2 regions of the Nonomuraea polychroma genome follow, and region 2 is predicted to be linked to the other one. Evidence: riboswitches for the same ligand, from Rfam matches in the RefSeq annotation. Region 2 holds a riboswitch; the other holds the start of a gene.
The links. A riboswitch is a leader RNA that binds a small molecule or an ion and turns the genes downstream of it on or off. The one in region 2 is predicted to bind glycine.

Region 1 (14,541 bases), 8.1 Mb from region 2:
GTGGGGATTTTCGGGTTCCACGACGGATATGTCGCCTGGGTGCGGGAGCTCGATCCCGACGATCCCGGCACGTTGCCGGAGACGGTCGGCGGCGGGTGCATCGTGATCGACCGGGCCACGGGTGAGGTGGTGGCCCGTCCGCTGCTCGACCCGGAGACGGTCGCCGAGTTGTGGCCGGGTCCCGTCCCCCGATGACGGGTGGAGTGCGGAAAGGGCCGGGCGCCGCCCCCATGAGACGCCCGACCCTTGGCGTGCGGGCTGCTGGGGACGAGATACCGGAGCAGCCCGCGCGCGTGTTCCCTCTATCCGTGTTCTCCGGATTTATTCGCCTTAAGGCCTGTTCGTCCGGTCAGCCGGTCGCCAGCGCGCCGACGATCGAGGCCCGTGCCGCACGTCGGGCCGGCAGGATGGCGGCCACCACACCCGCCGCCCCCGACAACACCACGAACAGCAGGATCTGCGGCACCGGCACCGACAACACGGCCCCGTCCAGCATGGCCATCACGGCGGCCCATCCGAACACACCGCCCAGCACGACCCCGACCAGCGCCCCGATCAGGCCCAGCACCAGCGCCTCGATGGACAACATCCGGCGCAGCTGCGGCCTGGTCAGCCCGAGAGCCCGCAGCAGCGCCGACTCCCTGGTGCGTTCGTGGACCGACAACGACAGAGTGTTCGCGATGCCCAGCAGCGAGATCAGGATCGCCAGCCCCAGCAGCCCGGTGACGATCATGAGCAGCATGTCCAGTGTCTCGTCGAACTGGCCACGCACCTCGGTCGAGCTCGACAGCTGGACGGTCGGGTGGGTGGCGACGGCGGCCTCCACCACGGCGCGGGCCCGTTCGGCCGGCACCCCGTCGCGGATGTTGATCATCACGCTGGAGTCGGGCAGCCGGTCGAAGTAGGTGTCGAACGGCTGCTCGGCAACGGTGAGGGCAGGCAGCGTGGAGTTGGCGCCGTTCAGCACGGCGACCACGCGCAACGGCACGGTCCCCGCCAGGTCGGTCCTGGCCCGCACGGTGCCGCCGACCGTCACGCCCAGCTCCGTGGCTGCGTAGTCGAGCAGCGCCACCTCACCGGCGGACAACCCGGTCATGGACCCGGACACGACCTCGGGGGTGACGGTCCCGTGGAAGGTCCCGATGGCGTAGGACCGCCCCGCCACCTTGGTCGGCGTCCGGCGGATCTGCAGCACGGAGGCCAGCTCCGGCTTGCCGCGCAGTTCCTGCGCCACCGACCGGGGCACGCCGTCCTCGCGCCCCTGCGCGCCCAGCATGTAGTCGACGGGGAACTGCTCGTCGAGCTTGGTGAACACGGTCACCCGCGTGGACGCGCTGAGCACCGAGATCAACGTCATGAGCGTGACCCCGATGGTGAGCGCGACGGTCGTGGTGGCGGCCCGCGCGGGGTTGCGGGCGGAGTTGTCCAGCGCGAGCCGTCCCGGTACGCCGAACATCCGGGCCGGGATCCAACCGACCGCCGCGCTCAGCGGCTTGACCAGCACCGGCCCGAGGATCAGCACGGCCAGGAAGGTCAGCGCGCCCCCGGCCATCACGACGAACAACGTGGGCGGCTCGCCGGGCTGCATACCCCACACCCCGAAGCCGGTCGTCCCCATCCCGGCCAGCAGGAACAACGCCGCGAAGCCCCAGCGCAGCAGCCCGGTGCGGTACGTCTGCTCCTCCACCTGCGTACGCAGGGCGGCCACCGGCGGGACCCGCGTGGCCGACCGGGCGGGCAGCAGCGCCGCGCACACCGTGACCACCAGGCCGACGGCCAGGCCGATGGCGATCGTGGCCGGGGCCAGCGTGACGGTCGCGTCGGTGGGCAGCGGGGCGTCGAACGCGCCGATGACCGTGAGGGCGAGCATCGCGAGGCCGTACCCGATGACCAGGCCGAACGCGGAGGCGAGCAGGCCGACCACCACGGACTCCAGCACGATCGAGCCGAACACCTGACCTCGTGTGGCCCCGATGCACCGCAGCAGAGCCATCTCCCTGGTCCGCTGCGCCACGAGGATGCCGAAGGTGTTGTAGATGACCAGCGCGGCCACCATCATCGCCACCGCGCCGAACATCAGCAGCCCCATGGTCAGCGTCCGCATCTCGAACCCGGCCGCCTTGGCCAGCTCGGCGGCCAGCTCGTCGCCGGTCTTGACCACGGCGCCTGCCCCGGCGGCCGCCGCAACGAGCTGCTTCAAGCCGGCGGCCTCGCCGGCGACATCGATCTCGCGGTACCCCTTCGCGCCGGTCATCCGCTGCGCGGTGGCCGTGGTGAGGCCGACCACGCCGGTGTATGCCAGCTCCTGGTCCACGCCGGGATCGAGCAGGCCGACCAGCTTGAACCGGTGCTCGCTCCGCGAGCCGTCGAGTACGGTGATCGTGTCGCCGATCTGGAATCCCTGGGCCTTGGCGGTGTTCTCGTCGAGCACGGCGGCCTGGTCGTCGCTGCCGGGGCCGGAGCCGGAGACGATGGTGGTGCGATCCAACGGGCCACGGACGATCGAGACGGCCGTGGTGGGCACGCTTCCGACGGCCTTGCCGTTCTTGCCGAGCAGCGGCGCGGGCTCCTTGATCAGGCCCTGCGCTTCGGTCACGCCCTCGATGGCGCGCACCCGCTCCAAGATCTTTTCAGACAGGACGCCGTCGGGGTCCTTCGGCAGCACGGCCACGTCGACCTTGTCGGCGTCGGCCGTGACCCGCTGCGAGAATCCCGCCTGGATGGTGTCGTTCAGCACGAACGTGCCCGCGATGAACCCCACCCCCAGCGTGATCGCCAGCGAGGTGAGCAGCAGCCGGAGCCGGTGCGCGCGCAGCCCGGCCAGTGCCGTCTTCAGCACCTCAGCCCTCCAGCTTCACGAGCGTGTCCAGCACGGACTGCGGCGTCGGCGCGGCGATCTCGGTGACCAGCTCGCCGTCGCGCAGGAAGACCACACGGTCGGCGTACGCGGCCGCCACCGGGTCGTGCGTGACCATGACGATGGTCTGCCCCAGCTCGCGTACGGACGTGCGCAGGAAGGAAAGGATCTCGGCGCCGCTGCGCGAGTCCAGGTTGCCCGTCGGCTCGTCGGCGAAGATCACCTGCGGCTTGCTGATCAGCGCCCTGGCCACGGCCACGCGCTGCTGCTGGCCGCCGGACAGCTCGGTCGGCCGGTGCGCCAGCCGGTCACGCAGCCCGACCGTGTCGATCACCCGGTCGAACAGCGCCTGGTCGGCCTGGCGGGCGGAGATGTCGAGCGGCAGGCGGATGTTCTGCTCGGCGGTCAGCGTGGGCAGCAGATTGAACGCCTGGAAGACGAAGCCGATCCGCTCGCGGCGCAGCAGCGTGAGCCGCCGATCGGTCAGCCTGGTCAGCTCCACGTCGCCGATGTGCACGGTGCCGGAGGTGGCGGTGTCGAGCCCGGCCAGGCAGTGCATCAGCGTGGACTTGCCGGAGCCCGACGGGCCCATGATCGCGGTGAACGCCCCGGTCGCGAAGCTCACGTTCACCCCCCGCAGGGCGTGCACCTCGGCGTCGCCGTGGCCGTACACCTTGGTCAGATTCGTCGCCACCACGGCAGGCGGGGCCTGGGTGAGCGTCACATTCACTCCTTGTCGCGGACCAGATCAACGCGAACCACGCTAGGAGTGGAAATTTCTTGATCCATGGGTCCTGAGGAGGGACTTCCCGTCGGACTTCAGATGACCCCGGTCAGACGTTCGGCTGATGGGAGGACGGACGGGTCGGCACGATCAGGCCGCTCTCGTACGCGTACACGACCACCTGCGCCCGGTCCCGCAACCCGAGCTTGGCCAGCACCCGCCCCAGATGCGTCTTCACGGTCGCCTCTGCGACCTCCAGGCGGTTCGCGATCTCCATGTTGGACAGACCGCGTGCCACCATGAGCAGCACCTCCCGCTCGCGGGGCGTCAGGTCGGCCGTCCTGGCCGGCTCTCCCGACGGCAGCTGGGCGGCGAACTGGTCCAGCATGCGCCGCAACGTGGCCGGCGCCACCACGGCGTCGCCCGCGTGCACGTGCCTGATGGCGCTGACCAGATCGTCCGGCGGCACGTCCTTCAGCAGGAAGCCGGCCGCGCCTGCCTTGACCGCCGCGAACGCGTACTCGTCCAGGTCGAACGTGGTCAGGATCAGCACCTTCGGCCCGTCGATCCGGCTGGTGGCCTCGACGCCGTCCATGTTCGGCATGCGTACGTCCATGAGCACGACGTCCACCTCGGTGGTCTTCAGCAGCTCCAGAGCCGCCACCCCGTCGCCGGCCTCGGCCACCACCTCGATGTCCGGCTGCGCTCCCAGCACCATCCTGAAGCCGGCGCGCAGCAACTCCTGGTCGTCGACCAACATCACCCGTATCACCAGGCCGCCTCCTCCTACGCCGCTTTGACCATGGGCAACCTGGCCAGCACTTCGAAGCCGCCGCCAGAGCGCGGGCCCGCCCACACCGCGCCGCCGTACATGCCGACCCGCTCGCGCATGCCGATCAGCCCGTGGCCGTCGGGACTGCGCGGGGCCGCGGCGCCCCTGCCGTCGTCGGTCACGCGGACGAGCAGGTCGGGACCGCCGTACTCGATCTCGACGAGCGCCTCGGCACCTGGGCCGCCGTGCTTGAGCGCGTTCGTGAGGGCCTCCTGGACGATGCGGTAGATCGCGAGCTGCTGGCCCTCGGGCAGTTCGCTGGGCACGCCGGTGACGCGCAGCCGGGCGGGCACGGCCGAGCCGCGGATCAGCTCCTCCAGCTGGGCCAGCCCAGGCTGGGGGGTGTAGTCGGTCTCGCCGTGCTCGTTCTCGCGCAGCACGCCGACCAGTCTGCGCATCTCGGCGAGCGCGGCCCGGCCGGTCTTGGCGATGGTCCTGACGGCCTGACGGGCCTGCTCCGGGTCTCTGTCCAGGGCGAAGCCGGCGCCGTCGGCCTGCACCACCATCACGCTGACGTTGTGGGCCACGACGTCGTGCAACTCCCTGGCGATCCTGGCGCGCTCGGCCGCGGCGGCCATCCTGGCCTGCTGGTCCCGCTCGCGTTCGGCTCGCTCGGCGCGTTCCTCCAGGCCTTCCAGGTAGCGGCGGCGGGTGTTGGCGTACAGGCCGGTCAGCCAGATCGTGACCACGAAGATGGAGCCGCTGAAGAACATCCCGAAAGTCGCGGGCTCCTCCCAGCTGACCAACGCCATGAACACGCCCAGCTCCGCCACCAGGCCGGCGGCCAGCGCCCAGCGGAACGAGCACTCGTAGGCCACCGCCCACAGCGCCACCAGCACGGAGAGGTTGGCAGGCAGCAGGTTGACGTCCGCTACCCACTGGCCGAAGCAGATCAGCGAGATGGCCGAGAACGCGGCGAGCGGCCGGCCCGGCCACAACAACGGCACCAGCAACAGGACCGACAGCCCCACGTAGCCGGCCAAGCCGACATATTGGCCACCGCCCGGGGATGTGTTGGTCACGAACGGCACCCCGAGAATCGTGCACAGCGCGGCGAGAGGCGCGACCCGGAGGGCGCCCGCCAGCTTCTCATGGCGCCTGGACCACGCCCGTACCCTGCCGAACACATCCTCACGATATGTAAGCCGGGGCCGCCGTAGGTCCGTCTGCAGGCGGAAGTACGAGTACGACCCAGGTCGCACACAACGCAGGTCTTACGCGGGTCTTACGGTGGTTTGGCCATCCTCTATACCGGGAGCGCCCCTCCGGCGGGCGAGTAAAGGGAGATCGTGATGGCGGATCATGATCGCGACGATGGGTCGCGCGGTGACGAGGAAGCACCGCGCGACCCCGCCCGGGAGGAGCCTGCGGCCCCCTCGAACGAGCGCGACACGGACGTGTACCCCGAGCAGTCCAACCTGAAGTACGGAGAAATCCCCCCGGGCCCCGGTCCTCACGCCGGCCAGGACCACACCACGGCCGCGCACACCATGCCGGGATCAGCCGGCTGGGGTTCGTCCCGCCGTCCCGACACCTCTTTCCGCGACTTCATCCGGCAGAAGCCGGCCCAGATCGTCGGCGCCGGCCTCATCGGCCTCGTCGTGGGTGCGCTGTCCGGCGGCACCACGGTGGCGCTGGTGAGCAATCTGGGCGACCGGCATGACCATCATCGCGTGTATCTGGAATCTCCCGGCTGGGGACCGCAACGCTTCGTGGTCCCGGAACGACGCCTTGACGTCTGCGAGGACACCGGTGATGGCATCGTCTGCGAGGCGCCGTTCGACATGAGGGTCCGACCCGATACGGAGCCGACCAGCAACGGTTAGGCCGTGCGTTCGCCACGTGTGAGGTCGATCAGCACTCGATGACGTTGACGGCCAGGCCGCCTCGCGACGTCTCCTTGTATTTGTCCAGCATGTCCCGGCCGGTGTCCCTCATGGTCTTGATGGCCTTGTCGAGGGCCACATAGTGCTTCCCGTCGCCGCGCAAGGCGATCCTCGCCGCGGTGATCGCCTTGTTGGAGGCGACCGCGTTGCGTTCGATGCACGGGATCTGGACCAGGCCGCCGATCGGGTCGCAGGTCAGGCCCAGGTTGTGTTCGATGCCGATCTCTGCGGCGTTCTCGACCTGCTCCGGCGTGCCGCCCATGACCTCCGTGAGGGCGGCCGAGGCCATCGAGCAGGCCGAGCCGACCTCGCCCTGGCAGCCCACCTCGGCGCCCGAGATCGAGGCGTTCTCCTTGAACAGGACGCCGATGGCGGCCGCCGTGAGGAGGAAGCGGACCACGCCGTCGTCGTCGGCGTGGGGGACGAAGCGGGTGTAGTACGTCAGGACGGCCGGGATGATGCCGGCGGCGCCGTTGGTGGGGGCGGTGACGATGCGGCCGCCCGCGGCGTTCTCCTCGTTGACCGCCAGCGCGAACAACGTCACCCAGTCCATGGCCTGCAGCGGGTCCTTCTCCGGCGGCTCGGTCTGCAGGCGGCGGTAGAGCTGGTTGGCGCGGCGCTTGACCTTCAGGCCTCCGGGCAGGACGCCTTCCTTGGCGATGCCGCGGCGCACGCAGTCCGACATGACCTGCCACAGGTTGAGGATGCCCGCGCGGATCTCCGCCTCGGTGCGGCCGAAGGCCTTCTCGTTCTCCAGCATCAGGGCGGAGATCGACAGGCCGGTGTTCGAGCAGTGCTTGAGGAGCTCCTCGCCCGTGGTGAAGGGGTAGGGGAGCACGGTGTCGTCCGGCTTGATGCGGTCGGCGCCGGTGGCCTGCTCGTCCACGACGAAGCCGCCGCCGACCGAGAAGTAGACCTTCTCCCGCAGAGCGTCGCCGTCCGCGGTGTAGGCGGTGAAGCGCATGCCGTTCGGGTGCTCGGGGAGCGAGATCTTGCGTTCGAAGATCAGGTCCTCGCCGACGACGAAGGGGATCTCGTGAGTGCCGTACAGCTTGACCGTGCCCGACGCGCGCATCGCGGCCAGGCGCTCGTCGATCGAGTCCACGTCCACGAGTTCGGGCTTCTCGCCCGACAGGCCCAGCAGGACGGCCTTGTCGCTGCCGTGGCCCTTGCCGGTGAGGCCGAGTGAGCCGTACAGGATGGCCTCGACGCGCGCCACGCGCGGCAGGAGGCCGTCCTCGTGCAGGCCTCGGGCGAACTTGTGCGCGGCGGCCATCGGGCCGCCCGTGTGGGAGCTGGAGGGGCCGATGCCTATCTTGAAGAGGTCGAAGACGCTGATCGCCATTGATGGCGCCTTTCGTGGCAAGGCCGGGGCCCGGCATTGGCCAGGGCCCCGGCGAAGTGGGTCAGGACTCGCCTGAGGTGAGCGCGGCGTACTCCTCGGCGGACAGCAGGTCCTCCGTGTCGCCTTCCATGCGGACGCGGAACATCCAGCCCTCGCCGTACGGGTCGCTGTTGACCAGCGACGGGTCGTCCACCACGGCCTGGTTGACCTCGACGACCTCGCCGCCGACAGGCGTGTAGATCTCGCTCACGGACTTGGTGGACTCCACCTCGCCGATGGAGTCGCCGCCCTCGACGGTCGAACCGACCTCGGGGAGCTGCACGTAAACCACGTCACCGAGGGCGTCGGCGGCGTAGGCCGTGATGCCGACGGTCACGGTCAGCCCGTCATCGAGCCCGGCCACCCACTCGTGCTCCTTGGTGTAGCTCAGCTCGTTAGGGATGTTGCTCACTTCTTCCTCCTGTAAAAGGGCAGCTCTACCAGGTCCATAGGTTCTTGGCTGCCCCGGATGTCCACAGCCAGGCCTTCTTCGACGCCCATGTCCACGTAGGCCATCGCAATGGGCTTGCCCAGGGTCTGGGAAGGCGCACCGCTGGTGACCTCGCCGACGACGGCGCCGTCTTTGGTGACCGGGTAACCGTGGCGCGGCACCCGGCGGCCCCGCGCGACCAGGCCGACGAGGCGGCGCCGGGGCGGGTCGTCCTTGACCGCCTCGAGCGCCGACCTGCCGACGAAGTCGCCGGGCTTGTCGAATTTCACCACTCTGCCGAGCCCCGCGTCGAACGGGGTGAGCTCGGCGCTGAGCTCGTTGCCGTACAGCGGCATGCCCGCTTCGAGGCGGAGCGTGTCGCGGCTGGACAGGCCGGCGGGCCTGATCCCGTACGGCTCGCCGGCCGCCATGAGGGCGTGCCAGAGCGGCGCGGCGTCCTCGTTCGCGACGAAGAGCTCGAAACCGTCCTCGCCGGTGTAGCCGGTGCGGGCGATCAGCGCATTCCGGCCGTCCACCAGGCCGGGCAGGCCGGCGTAGTACTTGAGGCCGTCGAGGTCGGCGTCGGTGAGCGTGGCGAGGATCTCTTGGGAGCGCGGGCCCTGGACGGCGATGAGCGCGTACTGGTCGGACCGATCCTCGACCACGACGTCGTACGACTTCGCGCGCTCCTTCAGCTCATTTCCCACTTTTTCGTAGTTCGAGGCGTTCGCCACCACCATGAACTCCTCGTCCCCGAGCCGGTAGACGATGAGGTCGTCGAGCACCCCGCCGCGCTCGTTCACGATCATGGTGTACCTGGCCCGCCCGGGAACCAGCGCCGACAGGTGCCCGACCAGCGCGTAGTCCAGGGCCTGCCCGGCCTGCGGTCCCGTCAGGAAGATCTCGCCCATGTGGGAGAGGTCGAACAGCCCGGCCGCCTGGCGCACGGCATTGTGCTCCGCGGACTCGCTGCCGTACCGGAGGGGCATGAGCCACCCCGCGAAGTCGGTCAGCGTGGCGCCGAGGCTCTCATGAACGTCTCGTAGCGGTGTCGGTCGGGACATATCGCACCTCAGGACAGGATCGGATGCCAGCATCCTCCCCCTCTGTCATCGATGCCTGAGAGCTTCGCCCGGGTTTTGCCGGACTTTCACCTTCGGCGAGGCCCACAGGCCTGCTTTCCAGAGGTCACCTACGAATGAGAAATCTGCCACGTGGGCTGCCGCTACGGTCGTACCGGGCGCGATGCGTAGGGCTGCAGTCCGCTTGTGTCAGTTTTCTTATTCGGGCCGTGCGGTCCTTTGCCTTGAGAGGTTTGCGGGGAGGGCTTGCTCCTTCAGGGACCCTGACCGGCTGTCAGGGTGCTCTCCCGCACGGTTTCGCCGGTGATGTCCGCAAGCCTAGTGCCGTTACGGGGGTCTTGTCGCGTTCGCGCCGCCCGTGAACCGCTCGGGCGGCGGTCACGTTGAAGGGGAATGAAGCGGCGAAAGACGGCCCTCGGACTCGCGGCGGCCCTGACCATCACGTCCTGCGGCGCCGAGAGTGCCGCTTCCCCCGCGCCGCCGCCTCGGTACGAGGCCAGCCTGACGGTGCTCGAAGGCGGCGGGCACGGGCCCCAGCTGTGCTCGATGGTGGCCCAGTCACTCCCGCCGCAGTGCGGCGGGCCCGACGTCGTCGGCTGGGACTGGAGCAAGGTCGAGCACGAGTCGCAGGGTGGCGTGAAATGGGGCGAGTACCGGGTGGTGGGCACCTGGGACGGCGCCAGGCTGACCTTGACGGAGCCGCCGGGGAAGCCGGTGCGGGGACAGGAGGATCCGGGCGGCGCGGACAGGTTCGCGAGCCCGTGCCCGGAACCCGCGGGCGGCTGGCGGCCCGTCGACCCCGCCAGGACGACGGAGCGGACCATGAACGAGGCGATCGAGCGGGCGCGGTCGGCCAAGGAGTTCGCGGGCGCCTGGCTCGACCGGCTCGGGCCGGAGCCCGACCCTGAGCAGGAACAGACCTCTGACGCGCGCAAATACGTGGTCAACCTGAGATTCACCGGCGATCTGCAGGGCCGCGAGAAGTGGATCCGCGAGGTGTGGGGCGGAGCGTTGTGCGTGACCGGCGCCCGGCACAGCGAGGCCGAGTTGCGGGCCATCCAGCGGGAGGCCGAGAAGGCGGTGGGCGACGGCCTCCTGTCGGCGTCGACCGACGAGATCGGGAACCGGGTGACGGTGACCACCTGGCTGGCCGGCGACGACCTGCGCCGTCAATTCGACCAGAAGTACGGCGCGGGCGTCGTCGTCTTCGACAGCATGCTGAAGCCCGTCCGGTAGCGCCGGGCCGCCTCCCTATCGGCAGGCCGCCACGAAGGATTCGAAGATCGCGCAGTCCTCGGCCGCCTCCGGGTGCCACTGCACGGCCATCGTGAACGACTCCGCGTCCATCTCGACCGCCTCGATCGTGCCGTCCTCGGCGGTGGCGGAGACCGTGAGACCGGGGGCGAGCCGGTCAATGGCCTGGTGGTGGTAGTGCGGGACCGTCACGGGCTCCGTGCCCAGCGCCTTGGCCAGGCGCGTGCCCGGCACGGGCACGACGGGCAGCGGGCCGAAGCGGCCGGGCGCGGGGGAGTGGCCCTCGTGCCCGACGACGTCGGGGAGGTGCTGGTGCAGGGTGCCGCCGCGGGCGACGTTGAGCACCTGGAGACCGCGGCAGATCCCCAGGTACGGCAGCCCGGCGTCGAGGGCGGCACCCAGGACGGCAAACTCCGCTTCGTCCCGGAAATCGCGGACATACCCGATTTTTTCCCCGGGCTCATCGCCGTACCTGGCCGGGGCGATGTCACCCCCGCCGGCCAGGATGAGCCCGTCCAGCCGCTCCACGAGCCGCGCGGGATCGCCGGCCGGCGGCAGCACGACCGGCTGCCCGCCGGCGCGGACGACCTGCTCCACGTACATGTACGGCAGCAGCGCGACGGTCATGTCCGTCCACACCGTGAACTTCGCCGGTTCGACGTAACACGTGATGCCGATGACGGGACGCACGAGGGAACCTCCTAGAGCGGAGTCACGTAGGCGCCGGAGATGCCGCCGTCCACCAGGAACTCACTGGCCGTGATGAACGACGCGTCGTCACTGGCCAGGAACGCCACCGCCGCCGCGATCTCCGACGTCTCGGCGAACCGCCCGACGGGAACGTGCACCAGCCGCCGCTGCGCCCGCTCCGGATCCTTGGCGAACAACTCCTGCAGCAACGGCGTGTTCACCGGCCCGGGGCACAGGGCGTTCACCCTGATGCCCTCCCTGGCGAACTGCACGCCGAGCTCGCGCGACATGGCCAGCACGCCGCCCTTGGAGGCCGTGTAGGAGATCTGCGACGTCGCCGACCCCATGACGGCCACGAACGACGCCGTGTTGATGATCGAGCCCTTGCCCTGCCGCTGCATGTACGGGATGACGTGCTTGCAGCACAGGTAGACGCTGGTCAGGTTGACCTCCTGGACGCGGCGCCAGGCGTCGATGCCGGTCTCCAGGATCGAGTCGTCGTCGGGCGGCGAGATGCCGGCGTTGTTGAAGGCGATGTCGACGCTGCCGTAGGTGTCGTACGCCGTCCGGAACATCCTGACGACGTCGTCCTCGTTGGTCACGTCGGCTTTGACGAAGAGACCGCCGACCTCGTTCGCGGCCTTGGCGCCCGCCTCCTCGTCGACGTCCACGCAGACGACCTTGGCGCCCTCCGCGGCGAACCTGCGAGCCGTGGCGAGCCCGATGCCGCTGCCCGCGCCCGTGATGACCGCCACCCGATCCTGCAACCGCTGCACAATCACTCCCTGCTCATTTGGTCGTTCGTCACTCCTCATTCGCTTCGCGGAGTCCCATGTCGTGCCGAAGGCGCGCCATGGGCACGTGTCGGGCCTCCACTTCGCTCACTGCGTCGGGTTCACTCCCTGCTTATTTGGTCGTTCACCGCTCCTCATTCGCTTCGCGGAGTCCCTCCTGCGTCGGGCCTCCACTTCGCTCACTGCGTCGGGTTCACTCCCAGGAAATGAAGACGTTCTTGGTCTCGGTGAACGCAGCCAGGGCGTCCGGGCCGAGCTCCCGGCCGAGGCCCGACTGCTTGAAGCCGCCGAAGGGGGTCCAGTAGCGCACGGACGAGTTGGAGTTCACCGAGAGCGCACCCGACTCGACCGCCCTGGCCACCCGCAGCGCCCGCCCGACGTCGCGGGTCCAGATGGAGCCGCTCAGCCCGTACGGGGTGTCGTTGGCGATCCTGACGGCGTCGGCCTCGTCCTTGAACGGCGCCACCGACACCACGGGCCCGAAGATCTCCTCGGTGAACGCCCGGTCGGTGACGTCGGGGGTCAGCACGGTCGCCGGGAACCAGTAGCCCTTGCCCTTCGGGCACGTTCCCTGCAGGTAGGGGTCCTGGACGAAGCCGCGGACGCGTTCCAGGTGCTCGGCGCTGATCAGCGGGCCCATCTCGGTGCTCTCGTCGAGCGGGTCGCCGACCTTGACGGCGTGGACGGCGGGTGCGAGCAGGGCCATGAACTCGTCGTACACGTCGGCCTGGACGAGCAGCCGGGAACGGGCGCAACAGTCCTGGCCGGCGTTGTCGAAGACGGCGTAGGGGGCGGCTTTCGCGGCCTTCTCGAGGTCCGCGTCCGCGAAGATGATGTTCGCGGACTTGCCGCCCAGCTCCAGCGTCACCCGCTTCACCTGCGCGGCCGCCTTGGCGGCGATCTCCTTGCCCACCTCGGTGGAGCCGGTGAACACGATCTTGGCCACGTCCGGGTGCTCGACCAGCCGGGCCCCCGCGACCTCCCCTGCCCCAGGCAGGACCTGGAGCACCCCCTCGGGGAGGCCCGCCGCCAAGGCCAGCTCAGCCAGCCTCAGCGCCGTCAGCGGTGTCCATTCCGCCGGCTTGACGATCACGGTGTTACCGGCCGCAAGCGCGGGGGCCACGCCCCACGACATGATCAGCATGGGGAAGTTCCACGGCACGATGACGCCCACGACACCCAGGGGCTCCTGGAACGTGATGTCCACGCCGCCGGGCACCGGGATCTGCTTGCCGTGGTTGCGCTCGGGGGCGGCGGCGTAGAAGTGCAGGACGTCGCGTACGGCGCCGGCCTCCCAGCGGGCACTCCCGATCGGGTGCCCGGCGTTGGCCAGCTCCAGCCCCGCCAGCTCCTCGCCGTGCTCGCCCACCAGGTCGGCGAAGTGCCGCAGCAGCCGCGCACGGTCGCCGGGGGCCACGTCGCGCCAGGCCGGGTACGCCTTCCTGGCACGCTCCACCGCCCGGTCGACCTCGGCCGCGTCGGCCATCTCGACCTCGGCGAGCACGTCCTCGGTCGCCGGATTAACGATCTTCATGCTCACATCCGTTCGAACCCACGGAACATCTCCCAATCCGTCACCGCCGCGTCGAACGCGGTCAGCTCCACCCGCGCGTTGTTCGCGTAGTGCTCTACTACGTCCTCGCCGAACGCCACACGGGCCAGCTTCGACCCCTCGAACAGGGCCAGGGCGTCGCGCAGCGTGTGCGGCACGGTCTCGGCGCCGGAGGCGTAGGCGTTGCCCTCGAAGGGGTCCTCCAGCGGCAGCTCGTTGTCGATCCCGTACAGGCCGGCCGCGATCAGCGCGGACACCGCCAGGTACGGGTTGACGTCGCCGCCGGGCACGCGGTTCTCCACGCGCAGCGACAGGCCGTGGCCGACGAGGCGCAGCGCGCAGGTGCGGTTGTCGACGCCCCACTTGACGGCGGTGGGGGCGAAGCTGCCCGGCACGTAGCGCTTGTAGGAGTTGATGTTGGGGGCGTACAGGAGGGTGAGCTCGCGCAGGCAGGCCTGCTGGCCGGCGATGAAGCGGGCGCCGAGCGGCGAGAGCCCGTACGGCCCTTCGCCGGCCATCACCGGGTCGCCATCCACAGTGCGCAGCGAGATGTGGATGTGGCACGAATTGCCCTCACGCTGGTTCGGCTTGGCCATGAAGGTGATCGACTTGCCCTCCTGGGCGGCGATCTCCTTGGCGCCGTTCTTGTAGATGGCGTGGTTGTCGCAGGTCTTGAGCGCCTCGTCGTAGCGGAAGGCGATCTCGTGCTGGCCCAGGTTGCACTCGCCCTTGGCGGACTCGACGTACATGCCGGCGCCTTCCATGCTCCGCCTGATGCGGCGCAGGAGCGGCTCGACGCGGGCGGTGCCGAGGAGGGAGTAGTCGACGTTGTAGAGGTTCGCGGGCGACATGTCGCGATAGGCGCGCTTCCAGGCGTCCTCGTAGCTGTTCTCGTAGACGACGAACTCCAGCTCGGTGCCCACGTACGCGGCCAGGCCGCGATCGGCCAGGCGGGCCAGCTGCTTGCGCAGGATCTGGCGGGGCGAGGCGGTCACGTCGCCGCCGCCCTCCCACGCCAGGTCCGCCATCAGCATCGCGGTCCCCTCCTGCCACGGC
Region 2 (17,189 bases):
CCCCCTGCCTCCAGGCCAGGCCGACGCCGCGCTGGCCGCGCTGCGCCCCACCCACGTCGGCGGGACACCCCAGGACGGCGGCGCCGGCGTGCCCGCCGATGTGGCGGTCGTCATCGCCACCAGCGGCAGCACCGGCACGCCCAAGGGCGTGATGTTGTCGGCCACCGCGCTGCGCGCCTCCGCCGCGGCCTCGCTGCGGCGCGTGGAGGCCTCCAAGGGCGAGCGCTGGCTGTGCTGCCTGCCCGTCTCCCACGTCTCCGGCCTGCAGGTGCTGGTGCGCGCCCTGCTGTCGGAGAGCGAGCCGATCATCCACCCGCGCTTCGACGCGCGGGCGGTCCTGGACTCCGGCGCCGACCACGTCTCCCTCGTGCCCACCCAGCTGCACCGGCTCGTGGAGCTGGGGGCCGATCTGTCGGGGTTCCGCACGATCCTGCTCGGCGGCGCCGCGCCGCGTCCCGGCCTGCTGGAGCAGGCCCGGGACCTCGGTGCCCGGGTCGTGACGACGTACGGGATGAGCGAGACGTGCGGGGGCTGCGTGTACGACGGCCAGCCCCTTTACAATGTAGATCTCAAAATCGGCGAGGACGGGCTGATCCGGATCGCCGGTCCCGTGCTCTTCTCCGGCTACCGCTCCGGCGATCCCGCCCCCTTCGACGGCGGCTGGTTCGTCACCTCCGACCTGGGCGAGCTGGCCGGCGGGCGGCTGCGGGTGCTGGGCCGGGCCGACGACGTCATCAACACCGGCGGCGAGAAGGTCATGGCCGCCGCCGTGACCGCCGTGCTCGGCGGCCATCCGGAGGTCGCCGACGTGGCGGTGATCGGCGTGCCCGATCCCGAATGGGGCGAGCTCGTCACCGCGGTCGTGGTGCCTGCTGACCCCAACACGCCGCCCACGCTTGCCCAATTGCGGGCATACTGCCGCGATAGGCTTCCCCCTCACGCCGCTCCGCGCGCGCTGCGCCTGGCCGCCGGACTGCCGCTGCTGCCGAACGGGAAGACCGATCTGGTACGGCTGAAGGCAGGAACCTGACGAGGCGCGGCTGCGTCAGAGTGGGGAGAAGGAGGGAGCCTTCATGGACCAGACCCGCAAGATGTGGGCATCCGCGGCCATCGTCGGCGTCATCGTCGTCGCAGGCGTCTCGATCGCGGCGGCCGCCTCGGCGGGCAGGCTCGACCAGGTCGGCGAGGAGACCAGAGCAGTGGTGGAGAAGGCGCCACCGTCCGGCTCGCCGGCCCCGTCCTCCGAGCCCACCGACGACATCGTGGTCTCCCGCGAGGTCAACCCCGATCCCGGCAAGGTGCTCGACTACTGGTCGGACGACCGCATGGAGGAAGCCGAGCCCATGCCCATGCCGGAGGCCACAGGCGGAGAGATCGACGTGGTGGAGTAGGACCCCACGAGGGGCGGCTCGCCGGGCAGGGCGATCCGCCCTTTTTTGACATTTCGTCCGCGCGGGAACAAATGACGGCGAATGGCGTTATTGATACTGGTGCGCCGTGCGGACAACGAAGCCGCCCGCCACAACACTGCCTGATCGCTTCTTACTCCGTACGGAGGAGGTGTCCTCATGCCCAGATCCGCCGTGGCGACCCCACCCGCGACTCTCGACCAATTGCTTGAACGAGGGCGTAACCAGGGTCACCTTTCTCTCGCGGAGCTGCGTGACGCGTTCGCCGATGCCGGGATCAGCCCCTCTGAGGGCCGTACGATACTGCGCGAGCTGTCGGAGGCCGGCGTGAGCCTGGCCGCCGAGAACGAGCCGTCTCTCAGCAAGACCGCCCCCAAGAAGACCACCACCAGGAAGCCCGCACAGCCGAAGGCCACCGAGGAGCATGAGGACGCTGCTCCGAAGAAGTCCTCGACCTCGCGAGCAAAGGTTACCGGCCGCAACGCGGCCAAGGCAAAAACCGACACGCCGGCCGCGGCGAAGGGCATCGTGCCGCCCGACCCCAAGCCGGAGCACGAGGAGGACGTGCCGGACGACGTCGTCTTGAGCGCCGAGAACGACGAGGTCGAAAGCGAGCCGCTCGACCTGGACGACACGCAGTCGACCATGGGCGACTCGGTGCACACCTACCTCAAGTCCATCGGCCGCCGCACGCTGCTCACCGCGGCGCAGGAGGTCGAGCTCGCCAGGCGCATCGAGGCCGGCCTGTACGCCGAGTACAAGCTGGAGACCCACCCCGAGCTGCCGCTGGACGTCCGTGAGGACCTCCTCATGGTCGTCGAGGACGGCAGGCAGGCCAAGGACCACATGCTGGAGGCCAACCTGCGGCTGGTCGTCTCGGTGGCCAAGAAGTACACCGACCGCGGCATGTCACTGCTGGACGTGGTCCAGGAGGGCAATCTGGGCCTGATCAGGGCGGTGGAGAAGTTCGACTACACCAAGGGCTTCAAGTTCTCCACGTACGCCATGTGGTGGATCAGGCAGGCCATCCAGCGTGGCTTCGCCGACTCGGCCCGGACCATCCGGCTGCCCGTGCACGTGCTGGAGATGCTCTCGAAGCTGTCGCGGGTCGAACGTGACATGCACCAGCGCCTGGGGCGGGAGCCGACGCCCGAGGAGCTGGCGGTCGAGCTCGACAAGACGCCGGACCAGATCGAGGAGCTGCTGCGCACCAGCCGCCAGCCGATCTCGCTGAACGCGACGATCGGCGAGGACGGGGAGACCACGATCGGCGACCTCATCGAGGACGTCGACTCGCCGGAGGCCTCGGAGATCGTCGACCGCCAGCTGCTGGGCGACCAGCTGCGGGGCGTGCTCGACAACCTCTCGCCCCGCGAGTCGAAGATCATGGCTCTGCGGTTCGGCCTGGTGGACGGCAAGCCGCACACGCTTGACGAGATCGGCAAGCACCTGGGCCTGACCCGGGAGCGGATCCGCCAGTTGGAGAAGGAATCGCTGTCCAAGCTGCGCCACCCGAGCAACACCCGCCCGCTGCTCGACTGGGCCAGCTGACCGCCGAAGCCCCGGCCACATGAGGGAGGTGTGACCGGGGCTTTCCCATGCCACCGGCCGTTTTCCCGACACGTCCCGCCCGGCCCTGACGCCAAGACGCCATCCCACCCAGAGGCCCTCAGCCCGGTCTCACCGGCGATCCCCGTGCGAAGACCTACCAGCGCAGGCGGGCACAGTGAACCGGGCGCGACTCACACGCGCGGGGTCGGCGGGACGCGGCACGGCGACCCCGCGCGAGAAGAACGGCGGCCGACCGGGTCAGCGCGACACGGGAACGACCACGATCCAGGACGACACCGGAACGACCACCGGCGAGAACCGCAACCGGTGGTAAGACACCCGGTCGTCAGCGCGCGCGGCGAAGCGGTGAGGTCAGAGGGTCGCGGGGACCGGACGGGGCACGCGCGGCATCCCCGAGAGCCGGTTCTCCTCACGCAGCGTGCGCAGCCGCTCGACCTCGTCCGTCCACATCCGCCCGGCAGGCGTGGCCCGAGCCTTGCGCCGCGCGATGCGATCGTCGTAGGCCTTCACCCCGAACGTGGCCCGCTGCCCCGCCTCGGCGGCCCGCAGCGCGTCGGTCAGCGCCTTGTCGAACTCCCGCGCCGCGGCCAGCAGCTCGATGTCGTCCACCGCCGCGGCCCGCAGCTCACGCAACGTCTGCTCGGCCTGCCTGGCCTTCTCGAGCAGCTCAGGGAAGCTCTTGGAGATCTCCTGGTCCGCGTGGTAGCGAACCTCGGCCTCCCGGCTCACCCGCGGACGGAAAAACGCCATCGATCCTGCCCTTTCACCAGCCGGCACCTCATACAACCGCCAAGGGTACGCCGTCCCGCGACACGAACTGAAATCACCCCGGCGCAGCGCCCTTTACATTGTAAGATGATCACATGCCCGCCAAGCGACCACCCGTCCCCCTCTCCCGCGAACGCATCATCGAGGCCGCGCTCCACATCGCCGACAGCCAGGGCCTGCGCCGGCTGACGATGCGCCGCCTGGGTGACGCGCTCCAGGTGGAGGCCATGGCCATCTACCACCACCTGCCCCGCGGCAAGGAGGCGCTGATGGACGCCCTGGCCGAGCACGTCACCACCGTGCACGTGGAGCAGGGCCCGACCTGGCAGGAGACGGCCAAGGCCTGGTGCCGGGCCGAGCGCGAGCTGCTCCGCGAGCACCCGGGCGTGCTTGCCCTGGCTTTGACGAAACCCCCCAAGGGCGCCACGGCCCTCGCCATCAAGGAGCAGATCGAGCAACTCGCCGACGGCGGCCTGGTCAACGCCGCGGAGGCCGTACGCGCGCTGCGGGCCTTCGTGTTCGGCAGCGTGGCCGTCGAGGTGCAGCAGTCCGGCTGGGCTGATCCCGAGGTTGATGAATGGGTCAGGAGGGACGAAAGAGCCGATATGGACTTCGAGCGCGGACTCGACGCTCTTCTCAAGGGTTTGCAAACGTGATGCGCGTGTCACGCTTGGCCCGTTATCCTGCATAAGGCACGCTGTGTCGAAGGTCACACGCTTCGGGGACCCTCCTGTAACAGTCCTAACGGACTATGTCGGAGTGTGTGACATACGCCGCACACTTGCCGAGAAAAGTGAACCCGAGCTGCTCCCGTCCCTCACGGGGGCCATCCCACGAGATATCGGAGGCACGCCGATGTGCCCGCACCACCCGGCCTGTCCGGATGCAGAGGCGCCAGACCGAGAGAAGGCACGCACTCTTGCCTGCCACCCAGAGCAGGGATGGAGCCTGCTCTGCAACGGCGTCGTCCTGTTCGAGGACACCGGGGAGCTCCTGCCCAGCGGTGCCACCATCGAACCGCACCGGCCCGTGGTCGGCGCCGCCTGACCTAGTGAGCCGCGTAGCGGGCGATCCACTGCGCCACGACCTCGCCCACCCGGGCGGGGTCACGTTTCAGATCGTGGCCCTCACCGGGCAGCACCACCAGGCGCGCCGCGTCCGCGGCGTCGGGGATGCCGAAGGGGTCGCGAGTTCCGTTGACGACCAGCACGTCCACCCCGGCGGCGCGTAGCTCCTCGGCTCTCGAACGCTCCGGCTTGCCGGGCGGGTGCAGCGGGAAGGCCAGCGCCACGACCGCCGCCGCGCCGACCGCCTTGGCCGTACGGCAGGCGACCCGCGCCCCATTGCTCCGGCCGCCCTGCACGAGGGGCAGGCCAGGATAGCGGGCACGCACCCGCGTCAGGACGATCTCCCAGGCCTCGTCCTGCTTGGCCGGCGAGCCCGGCGCCCGCGCACCCGCCACCCGGAACGCCTGCGTCACCCTGGCCACGACGGCCCCTGCGCCGAGCGCGGCATCGCGCACGGCCAGCAGGTCCGGAGCGCCCACTCCCCCGGCGGACCCGTGGGTCAGCACGAGCAGCAGCCGAGGCTCGGCCACCTCGTCGACCTCGACCAGCGCGGGCCCTCGCGGGGTCATGACCTCCATGGCAGAACCGTACCTTCGGACGATCCCGCCCTACCCCTCAGGGCTGATGACGGCGCGCCACCTGCCAGGCATGATTTTCGTATGCCAGACAAACGTCCCCTCCGGGATGATCTGCAGGCCACGCTCGACGCGCGCCGCGATCTCGGCCCGGACTACGACGCCGCGCTCGTCGAGTCGTTCGTGGAGCGCCTCGACGAGACGATCGCCGCCCGCGTGCGCGCCGAGCTCACCCTGCACGGCGCCGCCCCGCACAAGCACCAGGCCAAGAACCCCGGATCGGCGATGATCCCGATCGCCCTGGGCTCGATGGGCATCGGCATCCCGCTGACGGCGATCGCGGCGGGCAACGCGGGCCTGGTGGGGCTGACGATCACCTGGCTGGCGATCGTCATCATCAACGTGGCCGCCGCCGCGGCCATCATGCGCCGCGGCTGACCTCGGCTCCTTCTCCCAGACGCCTCGGGGGCGGCGGACACCACGCCAGCCCGCTCTGGACGCGTCGCTGGCACCCCGGACGCCGCGCCGAGCTCTGGTCAGAGGGCGGTGCATGATGCGGCGCGGCGCAGCGCCGTCTCGGACGTGGCGGTCCCAGACGTGGCTGTCTCAGGCGTCGCGGTCGTAGCGGAGGCGGACCTCGGCGGCCAGGGTCTCGTCCTCGTGCTGCAGCCCGTACGACCACACCCGCTCGGCGTCCTCCTCCCGCCCGCGCAGCGGCAGGGTGCGAGCCAGCAGCTCGATGGCCAGTGCGCTGGTCTGCGCGTCGGCCCCGCCCTCCACCGTCTCGGCGAACTCGGCGCAGGCCAGCTCCAGATGCGCGATCCCGAGCTGCACCCGCAGCCCCGGCACATCCTCCTCGGGAGCCGACTCCAGCGCCTCCATGAGCACGTCGGCCGCCATCCCCGGCTCGCCGTGCTCCATCAGCAGGTCGGCCAGCTGCCGCGCCGCGTGCGCCCCGATCTGGCCGTCGCCGGCCGCCATGGCGGCCCGTAGCTCGCTCTCCGCCTCCTCGAGGTCGGCGGCCAGCCGGGCCAGCGCGAGATGGGCCAGCGGCACGTAGGCGGCGGTGCCGACGCCGAGCACGGCCTGCCAGGCGGCCCTGGCCTGCTCGGCCCGCCCCTCCCGCTCGAAGCCCTGCGCGAGATGGCAGGCGGCCTGCGCGGCGTATTCGGGATGCCCGGTGGCCAGTGCCGTCCTGGCCGCGGCCCGGGCGGCCTCGACGTCGCCGCGCTCCTCCAGCACCACGGCCAGCCCCACGGCCGCCTGGGCCCGGTCAGGCCCCTCGGGGTCGGCGACCAGCCGGCTCAGGATGGCCGCGGCACCCTCCAGATCGCCGCCCTCGGCGAGACGGCGGGCGGTGTCGAGGGGTGGTGTCTCCAGCTCTGAGGACGTCAAGAGAGCTCCTTCTCGCGACGGTCGCACCGAGCCTAACGACTTCTGGCGATCATGTCTGCCCACTTGACGGTGAAGGACTGGCCGCTGCTCGTTTCGCCCGATTCAGGGCGCCGGAGCAGCGGCCAGAGCCCCTCAGTCCTCGTAGGCCTCCAGCGGCGGGCAGGAGCACACCAGGTTGCGGTCCCCGTACGCCTGGTCGATGCGCCGCACCGGCACCCAGTACTTGCCGTCACGCAACGACGGCACCGGGTAGGCGGCCTCGGTCCGCGTGTACGGGTGCGTCCACTCGTCGGCGACGACGGACTCGGCCGTGTGCGGCGCGTTCCGCAGCGGGTTGTCGGTCTTGTCGTAGTCTCCCGACGCCACCTTGGCGATCTCCCCGCGGATCGCGATCATCGCGTCCACGAACCGGTCGAGCTCATCGAGGTCCTCGCTCTCGGTCGGCTCGATCATCAGCGTCCCGGCCACGGGGAACGACATGGTGGGCGCGTGGAAGCCGTAGTCGATGAGCCGCTTGGCCACATCGTCCACGGTGACGCCGGTCTCCTTGGTGATCTGCCGCAGGTCGATGATGCACTCGTGGGCGACCAGCCCGCCGCGCCCGGTGTACAGCACCGGGTAGTGGGGGGCCAGGCGCCGTGCGAGGTAGTTGGCCGACAGGATGGCCTGCTCGGTCGCCGCGGTGAGGCCGTCCGAGCCCATCATCCTGATGTACGCCCACGAGATCGGCAGGATCCCCGCCGACCCGTAGGGGGCCGCCGAGACGGGCCCGACAGGCGTGTCGTTGTGCAGCGGGTGCCCGGGCAGGTAGGGCGCCAGGTGGGCGCGCACCGCCACCGGGCCGACACCCGGGCCGCCGCCGCCGTGCGGGATGCAGAACGTCTTGTGCAGGTTGAGATGGGACACGTCGGCCCCGAACTCGCCCGGCTTGGCCAGCCCGACCAGCGCGTTCAGGTTGGCCCCGTCGACGTAGACCTGCCCGCCGGCCCCGTGCACCTTGGCGCACACCTCGGTGATGCTCTCCTCGTAGACGCCGTGCGTCGACGGGTACGTCACCATGATCGCGGCCAGGGCGTCCCGGTGCTTGTCGATCTTGGCGTCGAGGTCGGCCAGGTCCACGTTGCCGTCGGCGTCGCAGGCCACGACCACCACGCGCATCCCGGCCATGACGGCGCTGGCGGCGTTGGTGCCGTGCGCGGAGGACGGGATGAGGCACACGTCGCGCCCGATCTCCCCGTGGGCGCGGTGGTAGGCGCGGATGGCCAGCAGCCCGGCGAACTCGCCCTGCGAGCCGGCGTTCGGCTGGATCGACACCGCGTCGTAGCCGGTGATCTCGGCCAGCCAGCGCTCCAGCGTGCCGATCAGCTCCACGTACCCCCCGGCCTGGGCCTCCGGCGCGTACGGGTGCATCGCGGCGAACTCGGGCCAGGTGATCGGCTCCATCTCGGTGCTGGCGTTCAGCTTCATCGTGCAGGAGCCGAGCGGGATCATCGAGCGGTCCAGCGCGATGTCCTTGTCCTGCAGCTTGCGCAGGTAACGCAGCATCGCCGTCTCGGAGTGGTGGCTGTGGAAGACCGGGTGGGTCAGGTACGCCGACTCGCGCAGCAGCGCGGCGGGCAGCACGTCGCCCTCCAGCGCGACGTCGGAGGCGTCCACGCCGAACGCCGCCCATACCTTGGTCACCTCGGCGGCGCCGGTCTTCTCGTCGCAGGCGACCGAGACGTGGTCGGCGTCGGCCTGCCAGAGGTTGACGCCCCGCTCGGCGGCCGCGGCGACGACCTCGGCGGCCCGGCCGGGCACGCGGACCAGGACGGTGTCGAAGAACTCCCGGTGCACGACCTCCAGGCCGGCCGCGCGCAGCCCGTCGGCGAGGGCGACGGCGTGCCGGTGCACCCGGTGGGCGATGCGGCGCAGGCCCTCGGGGCCGTGGTAGACGGCGTACATACCGGCGATGACGGCGAGCAGCACCTGTGCGGTGCAGATGTTGCTGGTGGCCTTCTCGCGGCGGATGTGCTGCTCGCGGGTCTGCAGGGCCAGCCGGTAGGCGGGGTCGCCGTCGGCGTCCACGGACACGCCGACCAGGCGGCCGGGCATCTGCCGCTGCAGCCCCTCGCGTACCGACATGTAGGCGGCGTGCGGCCCGCCGAACCCGAACGGCACCCCGAAGCGCTGCGAGGAGCCGACCGCGATGTCGGCGCCCAGCTCGCCCGGCGCGGCCACGAGCGTGAGGGCCAGCAGGTCGGCGGCGGCCACGACGAGCGCGCCCGCCTCGTGCGCGGCGGCGGCCACGGCGCGGAAGTCGCGCAGCCGCCCGGACGCCCCCGGGTACTGCACGAGCACGCCGAAGCACTCGGGCAGCTCGCCGTCGAGCGGGTGCTCCACGAGCGTGATGCCGAGCGGCTCGGCTCGGGTGGCCAGGACCCGCTTGGTCTGCGGCAGCGCGTCGGTGTCGACGACGAACACGTTGCTCTTGGACTTGCCGGCGCGCCGGGCCAGCGTCATGGCCTCGGCGGCGGCCGTGGCCTCGTCGAGGAGGGAGGCGCCGGCCACGGGCAGGCCGGTGAGGTCGGAGACGACCGTCTGGAAGTTCAGCAGCGCCTCGAGGCGGCCCTGCGAGATCTCCGGCTGGTACGGCGTGTACGCGGTGTACCAGCCCGGGTTCTCCAGCAGGTTGCGGCGGATGACGGCAGGCGTGATCGTGTCGTGGTAGCCCAAGCCGATCATCGAGGTCAGCACCTGGTTGCGGCCGGCGAGGGCACGCAGCTCGGCGATCGCCTCGGTCTCGCTCGCGGCGGCGGGCAGCTTGAGCCGGTCCTTGGCCCTGATGGCCTCGGGGACGGCCACGGCCACCAGGTCGGACACCGACTCGAAGCCGACGGCCTCGAGCATGCGCTGCTGCTCGGCCTCCGACGGGCCGATGTGCCTGGACGAGAACGGCGGAGCTGACAGGTCGGTCATGGACAGTGCCTCCTGAGGCTATGGAGACCGGCGCCAGGGCGCGGGCGAGTGCCGGATCTCCCCACTCTGTCAGCGCGGCGTGACCGCGACCTGAGAGCTTCACCCCCGCGAGGGGGCTTGCACCGTCGGTGAGGCACGCCTGGCGGGCGCGCCTGCTTTCCAGAGTTGCCTCGCCCGAGCGGTACGGGGTGCCTGAGAGATTCCGGGGAGGGTTGCTCCTTCGGCGCCCTGGGACCCAGGGTCCCAGGGACTCTCCCGCACGGGGTCGTCAGCCTTGCTGTCCTAGATTACAACCCCTAGGTGTTACAAGGGCATTTCACCCTGTCCGCCGGGCGCGGCGGCGCCGGGCGAGCTCGTCAGCGGGGTGGTCGGCCGGGACGGTGTCCTCGACCGCCGCTCGTTCCCCCGGCAGCTCCGCGAGGGATCCCTCGACCTCACGCCAGACCCGGCCGAGCGCGATGCCGAACACGCCCTGGCCGCCCTGGAGCAGGTCGATCACCTCGTCGGCCGAGGTGCACTCGTAAACGCTGACGCCGTCGCTCATGAGCGTGATCTGGGCGAGGTCGGCGACCCCGCGATCGCGCAGATGCTGCACGGCCGTGCGGATCTGCTGCAGCGACACCCCGGTGTCGAGGAGCCGCTTGACGACTTTGAGCACCAGGATGTCGCGGAAGCTGTAGAGGCGCTGGGAGCCCGAGCCTTGCGCGGCCCTTATCGTGGGCTCTACCAGGCCCGTGCGCGCCCAGTAGTCGAGCTGCCTGTAGGTGATGCCGGCCGCCGCACAGGCCGTGGGCCCGCGGTATCCGATGTCGCCTGGCAACGCCGCCGGCTGCTCGTCGAAGAGCAGACCCTGCTCGCCGGCACGCTGCCGCGCGTTCTCGCGCCGCACCGGATCTTCCTGGCCGGCCGTCTTTCCCTCGCCGCTGCTGACCGCCACGCGGACCTCCGGCTTTCTCTCATCCCGTGGCCTGATCTGGGGGTTCGTAAAGGGCGGCCACGGGTTTCACTTGCACCGTAGGACCGTGACCATGCTCAGTCAACGATCCGGCTCGGCGCGTCGTGAAGCGTAAATGCACCGAAATACCTACCCCGCCCTGCCGAAGTCTTCGGGCGTGATCGTGTCAAGGAACTCCCTGAACTTCTCCACCTCGTCCTCTTGGTCGTCGGGGATGACCACACCGGCCTCCTGGACCACCTCCTCGCTGGCGAAGATGCGGGCTCCGGTGCGCAGCGCGAGCGCGATCGAGTCCGACGGCCGCGCGCTCACCTCCACGCCGTTGGAGAACACCAGGTCGGCGAAGAAGATCCCGTCACGCAGGGCGACGATGTTGACCGCCCGCAGGCCGACGCCCAGGGCGCTCAGCACGTCGCGGAAGAGGTCGTGGGTGAGCGGCCGCGGCGGAGGCTCCTCCGCCTGGGCCAGGGCGATGGCGGTCGCCTCGGTCATGCCAATCCATATAGGAAGGAACCGCTCCCCGTGTGCCTCCTTGAGCAAGACGATCGGCTGATTTGTGGGCATTTCAACTCTTACGCCCACGACCTCCATCTGCAACACGGGCTGCTCCGTATTCCTGACCGGTCACCCGGCACAGCTCTTTGCTCGACTTGGCTACTTCAATTCAACGTAACACCCGGCGGGCCTGGAATGTGCCGTCGGCTCCCTGCTCGCCTCGCTCTCAACGCCCCAGGATCGACCGTACGCCCGTGCGCACCAGGGATGCGTGCAGATCGAGCAGCAGGGCCGACAGCTCCCTGGCGGTCTCCTCCGCCTCGCCGATGGCCCCGGGGGCGCGCCGCTTGAGCACCGGAGCGACGGTCTGCTCGACCAAGCCGCACTCGCGCTCGGCCGCCGCCTTGACCGCGCGCAGGTGCCGGGCGTGCAGGCCGAAGCGGGCCAGGGCGCCGACGGTGCGCGCCACCTTGAGCGCCTCCTCGTCGTAACGCCTGGCCACCGGGGTGAGCAGGCCGTAGTCCTCGAGCTCGGTGAGCGTCTCCTCGTCGATCCCCGCGGACTCGATCAGCTCGGCGCGGCTGAGCTTGATCTCCTGGGTCTGCTGCACCGCACGGGGGCGGCCGAAGCTCTCGGCCATCCTGTCCTTGATCACCCGCAGCGGCAGGTAGTGGTCACGCTGCTCGGTGAGGATGAAACGCAGCTGCTCGACGTGCAGGTGCGTGAACTTGCGGTAGCCGGAGGGGCTGCGCTCGGGCTCGATCAGGCCTTCGCCCTCCAAGAATCTGATCTTGGAGATCGTGACATCGGGGAACTCGCCCTGCAGGAGCGCGAGCACCTCCCCGATGCTCATGTACGAGCGTGCCGCCTGTGAACTCATGAGCCCTCCGGCCTCATGGGTTCACGAGAAGCTGTGTTGATGGGTCGCTCGCTTCGCTCACTCATACGCCGGCGTTGCCCCGCATCAGGAAGACCAAGCGGAGTTTGCCGATCTGCACCTCGTCGCCGGAGTGCAGGGGAACCTCCTCGATCCGCTCCCTGTTGACGTAGGTGCCGTTGAGGCTGCCGACGTCGCGGACGGAGAACTGGCCGCCGCGGTGCCGGTAGAACTCGACGTGGCGGCGCGAGACCGTGATGTCGTCGAGGAAGATGTCGCTCTCCGGGTGACGCCCGGTCGTGGTGAGGTCCTTGTCCAGCCGGAAACGGCTCCCCTGATTGGGGCCCCTGGTCACCGTGAGCAACGCCGCGCCGGGCGGCAGCTGCTCGACGAGCGCCCGCTCGGCCAGGAGCATGTCGCCTGTCTCAGCCTCATACGCCTCGATTCCCGCGACGGAGATCGTCGATGTGGTGTCCCCGGAGACCTCGGGTCTGGTCAGCGGTGACCCACAGCGGGAACAGAAACGGGCATCCTCGGGGTTGGCGTGCCCGCACTGCGTGCAGTAGACGCTCGGCATCGATCGGCTCGGCCTCCTACCGCGAAGACGCGGCGACGGTGCTCGGGACGCGCCTCGCTTCGCTTTTTCAAGTTTGCGAATGCCGCAACATACGCTGATCAGCGGCAAAGGTCAACTCGGGGCGCTGGACGGTGGTGTGGACGCAGACAAAGTTACCGCCGCTTCCGCCCCGTGGTCCATGCCGCCGCGCGTTTCAACATTACGATCTTGCGGCGCCGTGCGCGCGCATCGGGGGCCAACTCTTTCACGTCACTTTCGGTGACAGGGTGACCGGCGCCGCTCAGGTGGCGGCCTGCTCCACGATGCGCGCCCAGCGTTCGAGCAGCGCCTGGGCGCCGTCCATGTCGGACGCCTCGGCCCACAGGTCGGTGAGGGGCTCGGTGGCGGCGGGCAGGATCAGCACCCAGCTCCCGTCGCCGTGGGTCACGCGCACCCCGTCGGTGGTGTCGAGGGGGTGGCCCTCGGCCTCGGCCTCGGCCGCCTCGATGACCGAGCGCATGACGGCGCCCTTGGCCGCCCAGGGCGTGGGCACGGCCCGCTTGAGCAGCTTGATCTCGGGGATCCTGGCGTCGATCTGGCTGAGCGACAGGCGGGTGCGGGCGACCAGGCCGAGCAGGCGCATGAACGCGGCCAGCCCGTCGATGGCGGGGGTGAACTCGGGCACGACGAATCCGCCGCGCCCGTCCGCCGCGAAGATCATGTCGGGTCCGGCGGCAGCCGAGGTGAGGGCGTCGAGCGCGGTGGAGGTCCACTGCACCTGCACGCCGTGGAAGCGGCAGACCTGCTCGGCGACCCGGGTCGTGGTGACCGGGAGCGCCACCTGGCCGCCCTGGCGCTCGGCGGCGACGAGGTCGAGCACGACGAGCAGGGCGCGTTCGTCGTTGATGAGCTGGCCCATCTCGTCCACCAGGGCGATGCGCTCGCCGACCGGGTCGAACCGCACGCCGAACGCCGCCCGGGAGGAGCTGACCAGCTCGGACAGGCGCTGCAGGTCGCGGCGGCGCTCGGCCAGCGTCTCGGTGGGCGAGACGTCGTCGAGGCGGGCGTTCACGGTCAGCACCTCCACCCCGAGCCGGCCGAGCAGCGAGGGCAGCACCAGCGACGAGGTGCCGCCGGCGCAGTCGACGACGACCTTCATGTCCCTGATGCCGTCCGTGCCGACGTGGCGCAGCAGCTCGCGGGTGTAGTCCTCGACCGCCCTGGCCGGGTAGGTGAGCTCGGCGATCTCACCGGGGAAGGCCCGGCGGAACTCCTGGCGGGAGAAGACCCGCTCCAGCTTGCGCTGCGCGGCCGGCGGCAGGTCGGCGCCGCGGCCGTCCATGATGACGATGTCGACGCTCTGCGGGTCGCCCGGCGTGGTACGCAGCGAGATGCCGCCCGCGGCCGACTCGCGCCCGGTGTGGAAGCGGGCCACCGGGAGCGGGGCCGCCTCCAGGTCGAGCACGTTGATGGCGCTGGCGGTGAGCGCGGCGTTGACGGCCCGCTTGAGCGCCCTGGCGGCCAGCGAGCAGTCGCGGGAGGTGACGACGTGCTCGCCCTTGTTCAGGGTGGTGGCGTACGCGCTGGCCAGGCGGACGCACAGCTCGGCGGTGATCTCGACGTTGACCAGGCCGCTCACGCCCCGGGGGCCGAACAGGTTGCGCTGGCCGCGCGACTCCCAGATGACGCTGGTGTTGACGACCGCGCCCGCTTCGATGATCTTGAACGGGTAGATCTTGACGCCGCTGGAGACGTACGCCTCGGCCTCGATGACGCATTCGTCGCCGATGATCGCGTTCTCCTCGATGCGGGCGCCTGCCATCACGTCGGTGCTCTTGCCGATCACGCAGCCGCGCAGGTGGGCGCCGGGGCCGAGGTAGACGTTGTCGTGGACGATCGCCCGGTGCAGGAACGCGCCCTCGCGCACGACGGCGTTGTTGCCGAGCACGGTGAACTCGCGCAGCTCGGCGCCCGCCTCGACCTTGGCGTAGTCGCCGATGAGCAGCGGGCCCTTGAGCACGGCGTCCGGGTCGACCGAGGCCGACTCGGCGACCCAGACGCCGGGCGAGAGCTCGAATCCGGCGATGTCCACGGCGACCTTGCCGGACAGGGCGTCGGCCTGGGCCTTGAGATAGCTGTCGTGGGTGCCGACGTCCTCCCAGTAACCGTCGGCCACGTACCCGTAGATGGGGGCGCCGCGCTCCAGCAGGGCGGGGAAGACGTCGGATGACCAGTCGACGGGTTCGCCGGCCGCCACGGCGTCGAGGATCTCGGGCTCCATGACGTAGACGCCGGTGTTGACGGTGTCGGAGAAGACCTGCCCCCAGGTGGGTTTCTCGAGGAAGCGCTGCACGCGGCCTTGTTCGTCGACGATGATGATGCCGAACTCGAGCGGGTTCGGCACGCGTTTTAGACCGATTGTCACTAGCGCCGCGTTTTCCCGATGAAATCGGACCATTTCCGTTAAATCGATATCCGTCAGGGCATCGCCGGAGATCACCAGGAATCGATCGTCACGGAGGCGGTCGGCGGCGTTCTTGACGCTGCCCGCGGTGCCGAGGGGCAGGTCCTCGGTGGCGTACTGGAGGCTCATGCCGAGCTCGCCGCCGTCGCCGAAATAGTTGCGCACCAGCGCCGCCAGGAACTGCACCGTCACCACGGTCTCGGTGACGCCGTGCCGCTTGAGCAGGCGCAGGACGTGCTCCATGATCGGGCGGTTGACCACAGGGAGCAGGGGTTTGGGCTGGTTGGCGGTCATCGGACGCAGCCGAGTGCCCTCCCCGCCCGCCATGACGACCGCCTTCACGATCACTCCTTTTTGGCCGACGTTACGAGCTGCCGCACCTGTACCGCATACAGCACTCCTGCCCACCAGTAGAGGCCTGTTCCCCAGAGCGCGAACGCCCATCCGACAATTCGGGCTACATCGGCATACCACCCAGTGTGGGAGGCAAGGAAGAGGAGAGGGAAGGCATACATGAGGTTGAACATGGCGGCCTTGCCCAGGAAATGCACCTGAAGTGCCCTATAGCCGTATTTCCGGAGTACGGGGAAGCAACTCGCGACGAAGAGTTCCCGGGCCACGATCACGGCGACCAGCCACCAGGGGATGACGTCGCGCAGCAGCAGCGCCAGGATCGTGGCGCCCACGTACAGCTTGTCGGCGGCCGGGTCGATGACCCGGCCGAGCCTGCTGATCTGGTTGAACGCGCGAGCGATCTTTCCGTCGAGCCAGTCGGTGAACCCGGCCACCGCCAGGACCCCGATGGCCCACCCGTCCGCCTTGGGCCCGAGAACCAGCCAGAGGAACACGGGCACGCCGAGGAGGCGCAAGAAGCTCAGCAGGTTGGGAACCGTCCAGATCCGGTCCTCGGCGGAAGTTTCGCTCACGAGGCAGACCCTACTGCGTGGAACTCCAACACAGCGGCCCCCACCTGTGACCTTCCAGCCGGCACGCCCCACCACCGCCCCCGTCCCGCGCCTTTCCCGCGCGGCCGGGTGCTCCTCCCTCGCCTCTGCGGGCCGGTGTCACAGCCCGCAGGACCGGTGCCACAGCCCGGAGCCGGACCGGCGCGCGGCGGAGGGGTCGAGTGCGGGGCGGAGGGGTCATGTGCGCAGGTACGCGTGGACGCGGCCCAGCTCCTCGAAGCCGAGCCGGGCGTAGAAGTCCTTCGGCCAGCTGAAGTCGTCGGCCACCAGGAAGATCAGCTCGGCTCCGGCCGCCTCCGCCAGGAGCGCGTTCATCAGGGTGCGCGCGTATCCCCGGCCTCGGTGCTCCTCGCCGGTGAAGACGTCCTCGATCTGGGCCACCGCGCCGTGCACGTAGAGGTCCGCCCGGGCGGCGATCTCACCGCCGGGGGCGCGGACGCCGCGGAAGGCCACCACGTCGGCGCCGCGCAGCCGGGTCTCCACGCGGCGGGCCAGCTGGTCGATCACCTGTTCGGACGCCTGGGGCAGACTGCGGCGCCAGTCGCGGCGCAGCACCGGCAGCAGGTCCTCCAGGCCGAGCTGCTCGGCAGCGGGCGGATCGGCCGGGATCTCGCCGCGGAAGGCCATGACCACGCTGGTCTCGTGGTGGTAGCCGGCGGCGGCGAACGCGTCGGCGAAGGCCCTGCCCAGGCGGTCGTCGTCCACGGTCACCAGCCGGTGGGCGCGGTCGGCGAGGGTCTCGTCGGCCGCTTGCAGCACTGCGTCGGGGGCCGGGGCGGGGCCGTCACCGGCGCCGACGATCAGCTTGTTGTCGTCGTAGGAGCCCGGGTAGCGGTCGTCGAGCACCGCGAAGCCGCCGGGGACAGGGATCTTCCGCGGCGCCCTGCGGCGGGCGAAGGCACGCATGAAGCCGACGGCGCGGGCCAGGTCGGCAGCCGCGCCGTGCCGCTGCAGCGCGGCGGCGTGGGCGAGCTCGTCCGTCACGCCGATCAGCTCGCTGGGCGGGCGTCCCGCACCGCTTTGACGAACGCCTTGATCAGGGCCGGGTCCTTGACGCCGGGCGAGGCCTCGACGCCGCTGGACACGTCGACCCCCCACGGCTCAGCGGCCGCGATCGCCTCCGTCACGTTGGC

Region 1: it holds a riboswitch for glycine, as region 2 does, so the genes downstream of both, gcvT (glycine cleavage system aminomethyltransferase GcvT) here and gcvP (aminomethyl-transferring glycine dehydrogenase) in region 2, are expected to answer to the same signal.

The regions. Positions count from the first base shown of each region.
Region 1 is NZ_SAUN01000001.1:11,429,784-11,444,324, forward strand. It holds gene EDD27_RS53390 (hypothetical protein) at 1-195, shown strand, start outside; gene EDD27_RS53395 (ABC transporter permease) at 350-2,839, opposite strand; gene EDD27_RS53400 (ABC transporter ATP-binding protein) at 2,841-3,581, opposite strand; gene EDD27_RS53405 (response regulator transcription factor) at 3,691-4,353, opposite strand; gene EDD27_RS53410 (sensor histidine kinase) at 4,368-5,540, opposite strand; gene EDD27_RS53415 (hypothetical protein) at 5,706-6,239, shown strand; gene EDD27_RS53420 (L-serine ammonia-lyase) at 6,268-7,644, opposite strand; gene gcvH (glycine cleavage system protein GcvH) at 7,706-8,095, opposite strand; gene gcvT (glycine cleavage system aminomethyltransferase GcvT) at 8,092-9,177, opposite strand; glycine riboswitch at 9,210-9,308, opposite strand; glycine riboswitch at 9,398-9,495, opposite strand; gene EDD27_RS53435 (hypothetical protein) at 9,589-10,431, shown strand; gene EDD27_RS53440 (gamma-glutamyl-gamma-aminobutyrate hydrolase family protein) at 10,447-11,139, opposite strand; gene EDD27_RS53445 (3-oxoacyl-ACP reductase) at 11,151-11,915, opposite strand; gene EDD27_RS53450 (aldehyde dehydrogenase family protein) at 12,127-13,467, opposite strand; gene EDD27_RS53455 (glutamine synthetase family protein) at 13,470-14,541, opposite strand, start outside.
Region 2 is NZ_SAUN01000001.1:3,362,061-3,379,249, reverse strand. It holds gene EDD27_RS15075 (AMP-binding protein) at 1-1,030, shown strand, start outside; gene EDD27_RS15070 (hypothetical protein) at 1,074-1,391, shown strand; gene EDD27_RS15065 (RNA polymerase sigma factor) at 1,569-2,960, shown strand; gene EDD27_RS15060 (hypothetical protein) at 3,333-3,731, opposite strand; gene EDD27_RS15055 (TetR/AcrR family transcriptional regulator C-terminal domain-containing protein) at 3,845-4,405, shown strand; gene EDD27_RS56485 (DUF5999 family protein) at 4,605-4,796, shown strand; gene EDD27_RS15045 (alpha/beta hydrolase family protein) at 4,798-5,394, opposite strand; gene EDD27_RS15040 (hypothetical protein) at 5,476-5,829, shown strand; gene EDD27_RS15035 (tetratricopeptide repeat protein) at 5,998-6,786, opposite strand; gene gcvP (aminomethyl-transferring glycine dehydrogenase) at 6,919-9,744, opposite strand; glycine riboswitch at 9,801-9,913, opposite strand; glycine riboswitch at 9,914-10,012, opposite strand; gene EDD27_RS15025 (MerR family transcriptional regulator) at 10,061-10,681, opposite strand; gene EDD27_RS15020 (bifunctional nuclease family protein) at 10,829-11,299, opposite strand; gene ftsR (transcriptional regulator FtsR) at 11,421-12,074, opposite strand; gene EDD27_RS15010 (FHA domain-containing protein) at 12,136-12,648, opposite strand; gene EDD27_RS15005 (mannose-1-phosphate guanyltransferase) at 12,929-15,433, opposite strand; gene clsA (cardiolipin synthase ClsA) at 15,436-16,017, opposite strand; gene EDD27_RS14995 (GNAT family N-acetyltransferase) at 16,234-17,040, opposite strand; gene EDD27_RS14990 (phosphoribosylanthranilate isomerase) at 17,046-17,189, opposite strand, start outside.